DNA from 3 places in the Microbispora sp. H10670 genome. Region 1 is predicted to be linked to each of the others. Evidence: riboswitches for the same ligand, from Rfam matches in the RefSeq annotation. Region 1 holds a riboswitch; each other region holds the start of a gene.
The links. A riboswitch is a leader RNA that binds a small molecule or an ion and turns the genes downstream of it on or off. The one in region 1 is predicted to bind cobalamin.
Positions count from the first base shown of each region.

Region 2: linked by a shared signal. The riboswitch ahead of HHX33_RS21990 (ribonucleoside-diphosphate reductase subunit alpha) and the one ahead of HHX33_RS27935 (ABC transporter substrate-binding protein) in region 1 are both predicted to bind cobalamin.
Region 3: linked by a shared signal. The riboswitch ahead of cobN (cobaltochelatase subunit CobN) and the one ahead of HHX33_RS27935 (ABC transporter substrate-binding protein) in region 1 are both predicted to bind cobalamin.

Region 1 covers NZ_JABBWW010000025.1:32,658-35,925, reverse strand. Annotated here, with positions in the region: gene HHX33_RS27940 (FecCD family ABC transporter permease) at 1-275, opposite strand, end outside; gene HHX33_RS27935 (ABC transporter substrate-binding protein) at 362-1,324, opposite strand; cobalamin riboswitch at 1,402-1,526, opposite strand; gene HHX33_RS27930 (acyltransferase) at 1,864-3,237, shown strand; gene HHX33_RS27925 (PepSY-associated TM helix domain-containing protein) at 3,262-3,268, opposite strand, start outside.
Region 2 covers NZ_JABBWW010000016.1:57,105-60,372, reverse strand. Annotated here, with positions in the region: gene HHX33_RS21990 (ribonucleoside-diphosphate reductase subunit alpha) at 1-1,681, opposite strand, end outside; cobalamin riboswitch at 1,813-2,023, opposite strand; gene HHX33_RS21985 (Bug family tripartite tricarboxylate transporter substrate binding protein) at 2,069-3,031, opposite strand.
Region 3 covers NZ_JABBWW010000008.1:218,867-222,134, forward strand. Annotated here, with positions in the region: gene cobN (cobaltochelatase subunit CobN) at 1-2,001, opposite strand, end outside; cobalamin riboswitch at 2,055-2,177, opposite strand; gene cobG (precorrin-3B synthase) at 2,256-3,268, shown strand, end outside.

The DNA.
Region 1 (3,268 bases):
AAGACACCCTGGTAGCCCGCCCCCGCGAGGGCGAGCAGGCCGCCCACGACGGCGGCCAGCAGCACCCTGGGCACCCGGAGCTGGAAGACGATGCCCTCCTCGTTCGGCTGCAGGCCGGAGTGCAGGGACACCAGCGGCAGCCGGTCGAGCAGGGCCAGCGCGATGGCGCGGGGCGAGATGACCGCCGCGCCCGCCGCCAGGCCGGCGATCAGGCTGACCAGCAGCACGACGCACACGACGAGCAGCGCCCGGCGTGACCGGCCCGCCGCCGTCACCCCGTCACCCGGACCCGCCGCGGCACCGCTCTCACCGCGATCCCGGGGGCGTGCGCGTCACCGGGGGCCTGCGCGTCACCACCGGCTCAGCCCGCCGCCTTCTGGACGGCGTCGCTGACGACCTGGGCGAGGTCGGCGACGCGCGGTCCCCAGCGGGAGGCGACGTCGTCGTCGAGCTCCACCACACGGTCCCGCTTCAGGGCGGCCAGGCCGGACCAGCCCGGCCGCTTGGCCAGCGCGGCGGCGTTCTGACCACAGCACTTGGTGTCACCGAGGAAGATCAGGTCGGGGTCGGCCTTGGCCACGAACTCCGCCGACAGCTTGGGATAGCCGCCCGCCGCGTCGGGGGCCTCGTCGGCGATGTTCCTCAGCCCGAACAGGCTGTAGACCTGCCCGATGAACGTGCTCGACGTGGCCGCGTACGGCGTGGTGTCCAGTTCGTGATAGTAGGTCAGGCCCTTGCCCTTGGGCGCCGCCGCGACGAGCGCGTCGATCTTCTGCTTGACGCCGCCGGCCACCTCCTCGGCCTTGTCCACGTTGCCGGTGGCCGCGCCGAGGTCCCTGATCTGGTCGTAGGTGTCCTCCAGCTTGGTCGCGGCGGGCTCCAGCAGCACCGGGACGCCGACCTTCCCCAGCCCGGCGACCACGCCCTCCAGGTCGTTGGCGAGCACGACGAGATCGGGCTTGGCGGCGGCGATCGCCTCGACGTTGGGCTTGAAGCCCGACAGCGACGTCTTCGGCGCCTCGGGCGGGTAGTTCGACTGGTCGTCCACCGCGCCCACCTGGGCGCCCGCGCCGATCGCGAACAGGATCTCGGTGGCCGTCGGGGACAGCGACACGATGTGCTCGGGCCGCTTGGCGATGGTCACCGCGCCGTTGCCCGCCTGGACGGTGACGGGGAAGGCGCCGCCCGAGGCGGCGGAGCTGGAAGCGGCGGGGTTCGAGGCGGCGGGGGACGCGGAAGTGGCGGAGCCGTCGCTCTGGCCGCAGCCGGCCAGTCCGAGCACGCCCAGCACCACACCCGCGACGGCCGTACGCAGGGGCCTCACGAGGGTCCTCCAAGGGGGAAAGCCGGGAAATCGAGAGACCCGCGGGATTGGACGGATCACCCTTTTCCACGAGGGTTGACGGCGTCGGCGCACAACGCAGGCGACCTGGCTCGTCCCCGGGGGCGGGGAACCACAGTTGCGGGACAGCGCCGGGTTCTCACCGGACTTCGCTGCGCTGCGCGCGTCGGACGCAACGGTACCAACCCGCCTCGCGGCGCCGTCATCCTCCCCCGGCCGCCGAGGTCCGCCCGCCTGCCCGTACGCCGGGGTGGTAGGGCAGGCCCCACCCCGATGGTGGGGGCTCGCCCATGATCGGGAGTAGTGGCTCCGTCGCTGCGCCGGACGGCGGCCGGGCGGGACCCTGGAGCGGCCGGGCGGTTCCCGGCAGAAGCTCCTGACGGACTATCTCCCCCACTCCTCCTCAGTCCGCGGGCCGGCGCCGGAGCGCGCGGTCGCGACCGCTCCCCGCTCCGGCCGGGTCCGCGACGGACGACCGGCGTCCGGCAACCGACGATCGACACACCGAAGGCGGCTCCCCCGTGTCCCTGACCATGCTTCCCCCCGCCCCCGCGCGGGCCCCGGCCGCCCCCGGGCCCCGGGACCGCTTCATCGACATCCTGCGCGTCTTCGGGATGGTCCTCGTGGTCGTCCAGCACTGGGCGATGCCGGTCCTGTCGTACGCCGGAGGACGGCTGACCACGGGCAACGCCCTGGCGGCGGCTCCGTTCGTCACCTGGATCTCCCAGGTGATGCCGCTGGTCTTCTTCGCCGGGGGCGCGGCCAACGCGATCAGCTTCCGGTCCGCGGCGCGCCGCGCCGGCCTGCCGGACACGCGCGAGACGGCCCGGGAGCGGTCGACGCGGCGGCCGACCGCGGAGAAGCGGACGGCCTGGGAGTGGACGGCGCGGGAGTGGACGGCGCGGCGGGTGCGCCGCCTGGCCTGGCCGGTGGCGCCGCTCGCGGCCGTCTGGCTGCCGCTCCCCCACCTCCTGACGGCGCTCGGCGTGCCCCCGCAGCCGGTCGAGGTGGCCGCGCGGACCGTCGGCCAGTTGCTCTGGTTCCTCGCCGTCTACCTGCTCGCGGTGGTGGCCACCCCCCGCCTGCTGCGCGTACGGGCCGGGGTCGCGCTGCCCGTGCTGGCGGGCGGCGCGGTGCTGACGGACGTGGTCCGCTTCTCGGGGCTGGAGGCCGCCGGCTATCTCAACGTCGCGTTCGTGTGGCTGGCCGTCCACCAGGTCGGGTTCCGGTACGCCGACGGCGGCCTGGAGTGGCTGCGGGGACGCCGCGCGGCGGCGCTCGCGGTGGCCGGGTTCGCGATGGTGGCGGCCCTCGTGGTGGCCGGGCCGTACCCGGCCAGCATGATCGGGATGCCCGGCGCGGTCTCGAACATGGCCCCGCCGAGCGCGTGCCTGCTCGCGCTCTTCGCCGGCCAGCTCGGCCTGGCGATGCTGCTGCGCCCCGCCCTGAACGCGCTGGCGCGCCGGCCCCGCGCCGAGGCGGTGCTCACCGCGCTCGCGCCCCGCATGATGACCGTCTACCTGTGGCACATGACGGCGCTCGTCGCCGTCGCCGGGCTCGCGACCATCGGGTTCGGGCCGGCTACTCCTCTCCCCGGCTCGGCGGCCTGGTGGAGCGGCGCCCCACTGTGGCCGGCCGCCCTCGCGCCGGTCCTGCTCGGGCTCACCGCCCTGTTCGGCCGATGGGAGGAGCCGGCGGGAGCCGCCACCGGACGGCATGTGGCGGTCGCCGCGCCGCTCGTCGGCGGCGCGCTGCTCACCCTCACGGTGACCGGCTTCGCGCCGGGGCCGGCGCCGGTGATCGCGTCGATCGCCCTGGTCGGGGGCCTGTGCCTGGTCAGCCGGAGGGCACGCCTCGCGGGGCCGGTCCACCGCTCGGGTGAACCGGCCCGATGAGACGCCGTACGACGGCTTCGGGCGTCAGCCC
Region 2 (3,268 bases), on a different contig from region 1:
GCAGCCCGGTCTCCGCGATCCTCGCGCGCAGCGCCGCCCACTCCTCCGGGTGCGCCGGGGCGCACGGGTAGTGGTCGGGGTGCAGGACGCCGCCCGCCGCCCGCGTCTCCTCGTACGCCGGGTGACGCCCGCGTTCGGCGGCCAGGTCGGCCGAGGTGCCGTACGCCGCGAGCGCGATCTCCTCGGCGATCCGGGTGGACAGCGTCAGCGCCTCCGGCGAGTCGAACGGCAGGCGCAGCGCGAAGAAGACGTCGGCGAGGCCCATGACGCCGAGGCCCACCGGCCGCCACCGCTGGTTGGCCGCCTCCGCCTCGGGGGTCGGGTAGAAGCCGAGGTCGATCGTGCGGTCGAGGAACCGTACGGCGGTGCGGACCGTGGCGCGCAGCCGGCCGAAGTCGACGGCGTCCCCCTCGGGGTTCAGGTGGGCGGCGAGGTTGACCGAGCCGAGGTTGCACACGGCGGTCTCCCCGTCGCTGGTGACCTCCAGGATCTCGGTGCACAGGTTGGACAGGTGGATGACGTTGCGCGGCAGCGCGGTCTGGTTGGAGGCGCGGTTGGCGGCGTCCTTGAAGGTCATCCAGCCGTTGCCGGTCTGGGCGAGGGTGCGCATCATCCGGGCGTAGAGGGTGCGGGCGGGCACCTGCCGGACATACCGCCCGGAAGCCTCCAGTTCGCGATACCGGGCGTCGAACGCCTCGCCCCACAGGTCGGTCAGCTCGGGGGTCTCCTTGGGGTCGAACAGCGACCACACGCCGTCCGCCTCGACCCGGCGCATGAACTCGTCGGGCACCCAGTTGGCCAGGTTGAGGTTGTGGGTGCGGCGCGACTCCTCGCCCGTGTTGTCGCGAAGTTCCAGGAACTCCTCGATGTCGGCGTGCCAGGTCTCCAGGTAGACGCAGGCGGCTCCCTTGCGCCTGCCTCCCTGGTTCACCGCCGCCACCGACGCGTCGAGCGTGCGCAGCCAGGGGACGATGCCGTTGGACAGGCCGTTGGTGCCCCGGATCAGCGAACCGCGCGAGCGCACCCGGGTCCAGGCGACGCCGATCCCGCCGGAGTACTTCGACAGCCGCGCCACCTGGCCGTACCGCTCGTAGATGCTCTCCAGTTCGTCGCGCGGCGAGTCGAGCAGGAAGCACGACGACAGCTGCGGGCGGCGCGCCCCGGAGTTGAACAGCGTCGGCGAGCTGGGCAGATAGGCGAGCGCGGACATCAGCCGGTACAGCTCGGCCGCCTCGCCGACGCTCGCCGACAGGCCGCAGGCCACGCGTAGCAGGAAGTGCTGCGGGCGTTCGAGCACCCGCCGCGTGACCGGATGCCGCAGCAGGTAGCGGTCGTAGACCGTGCGCAGCCCGAAGTACTCGAACCGGTCGTCGGCCGCCGGGTCGATCAGCGCGTCCAGCGCTTCGGCCTCGTCGGCCACGAACGCGGCGACGGCGTCGCCCAGCAGCCCGGCCGCGTGGGCGGCCGCGACCGACTCGGAGAAGGCGCGCACCCCCTGGCCCGCCGTCTCCTCCTCGATGACCCGGGCGAGCAGCCGCGCCGCCCGCCGGGAGTTCTCCGGGTCCGCGACGACCCCCGCCGCCGCCTCCTCGATGGCCCGCCAGACGTCCGCGGTCTCCCCCGCGCCGCGCGGCCCCGTAGCGGGGCGCGCGGGCGCGGAGACCGGGTCGGTGATCGTCATCGGTCGCCCTCTCCTCCTCGTCTCCTGACCCGGCCGGCCGGAGGGGAGGGGACGCCGCGGCGCACGCGTGCGACGGCACGGCCTGCGGGCGGCGGGCCCTCCCTCGGGGCACGGCGCGGGCGCGCGCGGTGACTCCGCGCGCGGTCGCGGGCAGGTCTTCGGGCTCGCGGGCGACCGGCGGGACACACGCCCGCCGGACCTACTGGCCGTCGCTTCCCGGTGCGCTCACGCACCAGTGCTCTGTGACGGCGGTCGTTCCCGCTCACCGCTGCGGGGCAGCCCCGGATTCACACCGGGTTCCCTCTTGCCTCACCGAGGTGAACCAGCGACGCGATGGATCCTACATCTAGTGGGCGATCTCGCAAGCGGCCCTACAAGTTGTGTTGGTCACCGGATTCCGAGATCATCGAGAAGCAGGGCCGTACGACGCGCCTCGCCCGTGAGCCACTGCCGGAACTCCTCGCCGGCGAGCCACATCGGCGTCCAGCCGTTGCGCTCGCACAGGCGGAGCCAGGCGGGCGAGTCCGCGACGGCCCGGCACAGGCCGATCAGCGCGTCGCGCTCGCGGGCCGCCACCCCGAGGGGGGCGAGCAGGCCGGTCCAGTTCGCGTACGCCACCCGCACCCCCGACTCGGTCAGCGTGGGCGCGTCCAGGCCGGGCAGGCGCTCGGGAGCGGAGACGGCGAGCGGGCGCAGCCGCCCGGCCCTGACGTGGGCGGCGACGTCGCCGCGCCCGCCGAAGGCGAGCGCGGTCGTCCCCTCGGCCACCGCCGCGACGGCCCGGGCGGGGCTGTCGAAGGCCTCGTACGCCGCCAGCCGCGGATCGGCCCCGAGGCCCCGGGCGGTCAGGCCGAGCAGCAGATGGCCGGGCCCGCGGTCGGGCCCGCCCGCCACCTTCACCCGCTCCGGAGTGCGCAGCAGGGCCGCCGCGACCTGCTCGAACGTGCGGTAACCCGAATCGGGGGAGGCCACCAGCACCTGCCACTCCCCCGCCAGCCTGGCCAGCGGCACGGTCCGGGCGGCGAACGGCCCCGCGTCGCCGGGCGCGCGACCCAGCGCGTAGTCGGCCAGCAGGAGGGGGTCGGCGACCATCAGCCGGTCCGGCCGTCCGACGGCGAAGCGTCCGACGGCCGACGCGCCGCCGCCCCCGGCGTCCCGCGTGACCAGCACTCTGCCGGCCCAGCGGCGGGCCTCGATGAGGGACTTCAGGCTCCGGGCGACGCCGTCCCCCCAGCACTCCGGCGGGCCGGGGACGAGGAGGGAGATCTCCCCGAGGTACGGAGGCGCCGGGGTGCCGCATCCGCCCGCCAGGGCCAGGACCCCCAGTGCGAGAACCGTACGGCGTCGCATGCCGGCACCCTCCCCCCGAAGAGCCCCTTATGCGGACAGACTATGAGCAACCACCCCATGTCATGACATAACGGACGTTACGGATGTGGCGATCGGCGGGCCGGCGGGCACGCATGAAGATCAGTGGGCGACAACGGGCAGCGCCATGAGGAAGTAGTCGATGTGCGCACCCGTACCCCGGCCCCCGGCCATTTCACCGTGGAGACCGGACCGTCCGGCTCGCGTCGGTGACGGGAG
Region 3 (3,268 bases), on a different contig from region 1:
GCCGAGGACGTGCAGGCCGTCGCGGATCTGCGCGTCCTTGACCTCGCACAGCCAGCCGTCCACGTGCAGGATGAACTCGTCGAACTCCGCGTCGTGCGGGCGCTCGGACAGGCCGAGGTCGTGGTCGAGGCGGGCGGCCTGGATGAGGGTCCAGATCTGGGCGCGGATCGCGGGCAGCTTCGCCGGGTCCATGGCCGCGATCGTCGCGTGCTCGTCGAGCAGCTGCTCAAGGCGGGCGATGTCGCCGTACGTCTCGGCCCTCGCCATCGGCGGCACCAGGTGGTCCACGAGAACCGCATGCGCGCGGCGCTTGGCCTGGGTGCCCTCGCCGGGGTCGTTCACCAGGAACGGATAGACCAGCGGCAGGTCGCCGATCGCCGCGTCGGTGCCGCAGGAGGCCGACATGCCGGCCGACTTGCCGGGCAGCCACTCCAGGTTGCCGTGCTTGCCGACGTGGACCATGGCGTGCGCGCCGAATTCGGCCGACAACCACCGGTAGGCCGCCAGGTAGTGGTGGCTCGGCGGCAGGTCGGGGTCGTGGTAGATCGCGATCGGGTTCTCCCCGAAGCCGCGTGGAGGCTGGACCATCACCACGACGTTGCCCGACCGCAGCGCGGCGAGCACGATGTCGCCCTCGTGGACGAACAGCTCGCCGGGCGGCGCGCCCCAGTGGCGTTCCATGTCGGCGCGCAGGCCGGCGGGAAGGGTGTCGTACCAGGCGCGGTAGGCGGCGGCGGGGATGCGCACCGGGTTGGCGGCGAGCTGTTCCTCGGTGAGCCAGTCCTGGTCCTGGCCGCCCGCGGCGATCAGGGCGTGGATCAGCGCGTCGCCGTCCTGCTCGGCCTGGCCCGGGAAGCCGCCGCCGAGGTCGTAGCCCTCCTCGGCCAGCCGGGCCAGCAGCCCGACCGTGCTGGCCGGGGTGTCCAGGCCGACGGCGTTGCCGACCCGGGAGTTCTTCGTCGGGTACGCCGACAGCATCACGACGAGCCTCTTGTCCGCCGGAGGCACGTGGCGCAGCAGTCCGTGGCGTACGGCGATGCCCGCGACCCGCGCCGCGCGTTCGGGGTCGGCGACGTAGACGGTCAGGCCGTCGTCGTCGATCTCCTTGAACGAGAACGGCACCGTGATGATCCGCCCGTCGAACTCGGGGATCGCGACCTGCGAGGCGGCGTCCAGCGGGGACAGCCCGTCGTCGTTGTCCTCCCACTCGGCGCGGCTCGTCGTCAGGCACAGGCCCTGCAGGATCGGCACGTCGAGTGCGGCGAGCGCGCCGACGTCCCAGGCCGCGTCGTCGCCGCCGGCCGACGCCGTCGCGGGCCGTGCCCCGCCCGCCGCGAGCACGGTCACCACCAGGGCGTCCGCGCCGCCCAGCACGTCGAGCAGATCCGGCTCCGCGGTGCGCAGCGAGGAGCAGAAGACCGGCAGCGCCCGGCCGCCCGCGTCCTCGATCGCGTCGCAGAGGGCGGCGACGAAGCCCGTGTTGCCCGCCATGTGGTGCGCCCGGTAGTAGAGCACCCCGATCACCGGTCCGTCGCCGGGGCGGCCCTCGCGTTCGAGGACCCCCCAGCTCGGGGTGGGCGCCGGGCCCGCGAAGCCGCGCCCGGTCAGCAGGACCGTGTCCGACAGGAACGCGTGCAGCTCGGCCAGGTTGGCGGGCCCTCCGTACGCGAGGTAGGCGTGGGCCTCGGCGCAGACGCCGCCGCTCACCGTGGACAGCTCCATCAGTTCGGCGTCCGGGGCCTGCTCGCCGCCGAGGACCACCACCGGGCACGGCCCCGCGAGCAGCGCGTCCAGCCCGTCCTCCCAGGCACGCCGGCCGCCGAGCAGCCGGACGACCACGAGGCCGGCGCCCTCGACCAGCGCGGGCAGGTCGTCCACGGTCAGCCGCGCCGGGTTGCCCAGCCGGTACGCGGCCCCGCTCGCGCGGGCGCTCAACAGGTCGGTGTCCGACGTGGACAACAGGACGACGACGGGCTGCGCGGCGGACGCGTCTGTGCGCACGGCAAGGTCCTCCCTCGGGGTCCTCGCCCCGGGTCGTGGCGGCGCGACGGCAGGAGTCTCCTGGCTCCCGGATCGACGCTCACCCCGGCCTTCCCGTCTTCCGACAGTGGCCGTGTGGTGGGGTTCGCTCCCCGGTCACAGTGGCGGGACCGCGCCGGATTCACACCGGCTTCCTCCGCTTGCCATCGCTCACCGCAGACCCTACGTGACGGAGGTCGTGTCAGAAAACTGGCGTTAGCATCCTGTTCGTGGTCATGGGTGGCTTTTCTGGGCGCGCCGCCCAGGACGCGTGTCCCGGCGCGCTCCAGGTGCACGCGGCGGCGGACGGGGCGCTGGCCCGCGTCCGCGTGCCCGGCGGCGGGCTGGCCGCCGGCGCCCTGCGCGAACTGGCCGCCTGCGCCCGCGAACTGGGCGCCGGGGTCGTCGAACTGACGTCACGGGCCAACGTGCAGGTGCGCGGGCTGGCCGACCCACCGGCGTTCGCCGCGCGGATGGCCGCCGCCGGACTGCTGCCGTCCGCTACCCACGAGCGCGTGCGCAACATCGTCGCCTCGCCGCTCAGCGGCCGTTCGGCGGCGGCCGTCCTGGACGTGCGGCCCCTGGTGGCGGACCTCGACGCGGCCCTGTGCGGCCGTGCCGCCCTGGCTCAGCTGCCCGGCCGGTTCCTGTTCGCGCTCGACGACGGAACGGGTGACGTCCTCGGGCTCGGGGCGGACGTGACCCTCGCCGCGCACCCCGTCTCTCAGCCCGGCGCCCACCCCGGCGGCGGCCTGACCCTGCTGCTCGCGGGGGAGCCGGTCGGGTCGGTGACCGCCGACGACGCCGTCTCCGTCGCGCTCGCCGCGGCCGAGGAGTTCCAGGAGGTGCGCGGGGACGCCTGGCGGGTGGCCGAACTCCCCGGCGGACCAGCGACGATCGCCGCCCGCCTCCCCGCCCGCCTCCCCGGCCGGCTCCCCCGTCGGCTCGCTGTCCTGCCCCCCGTGCCGGTGACGCCCGCCACGCCGCGCAGGGGCGGCCCGTCCGCGCAGGTGGACGGCCGGGTGGCGCTCGACGTGATCGTCCCCCTCGGCAGGCTGACCTCCGGCCAGGCCGGCCTGCTCGCCGATCTGGCCGCCGGTGAGGTGCGGCTGACGCCGTGGCGTACGGTCGTGCTGCCCGACCTCGCGCCCGAGACGGTCGGGCCGGTGACCGAGGCGCTCGCCGGGGCGGGGCTGGTGATCGATCCCGCCTCGCCGTACGCCAGACTGTCGGCCTGCACCGGGCGGCC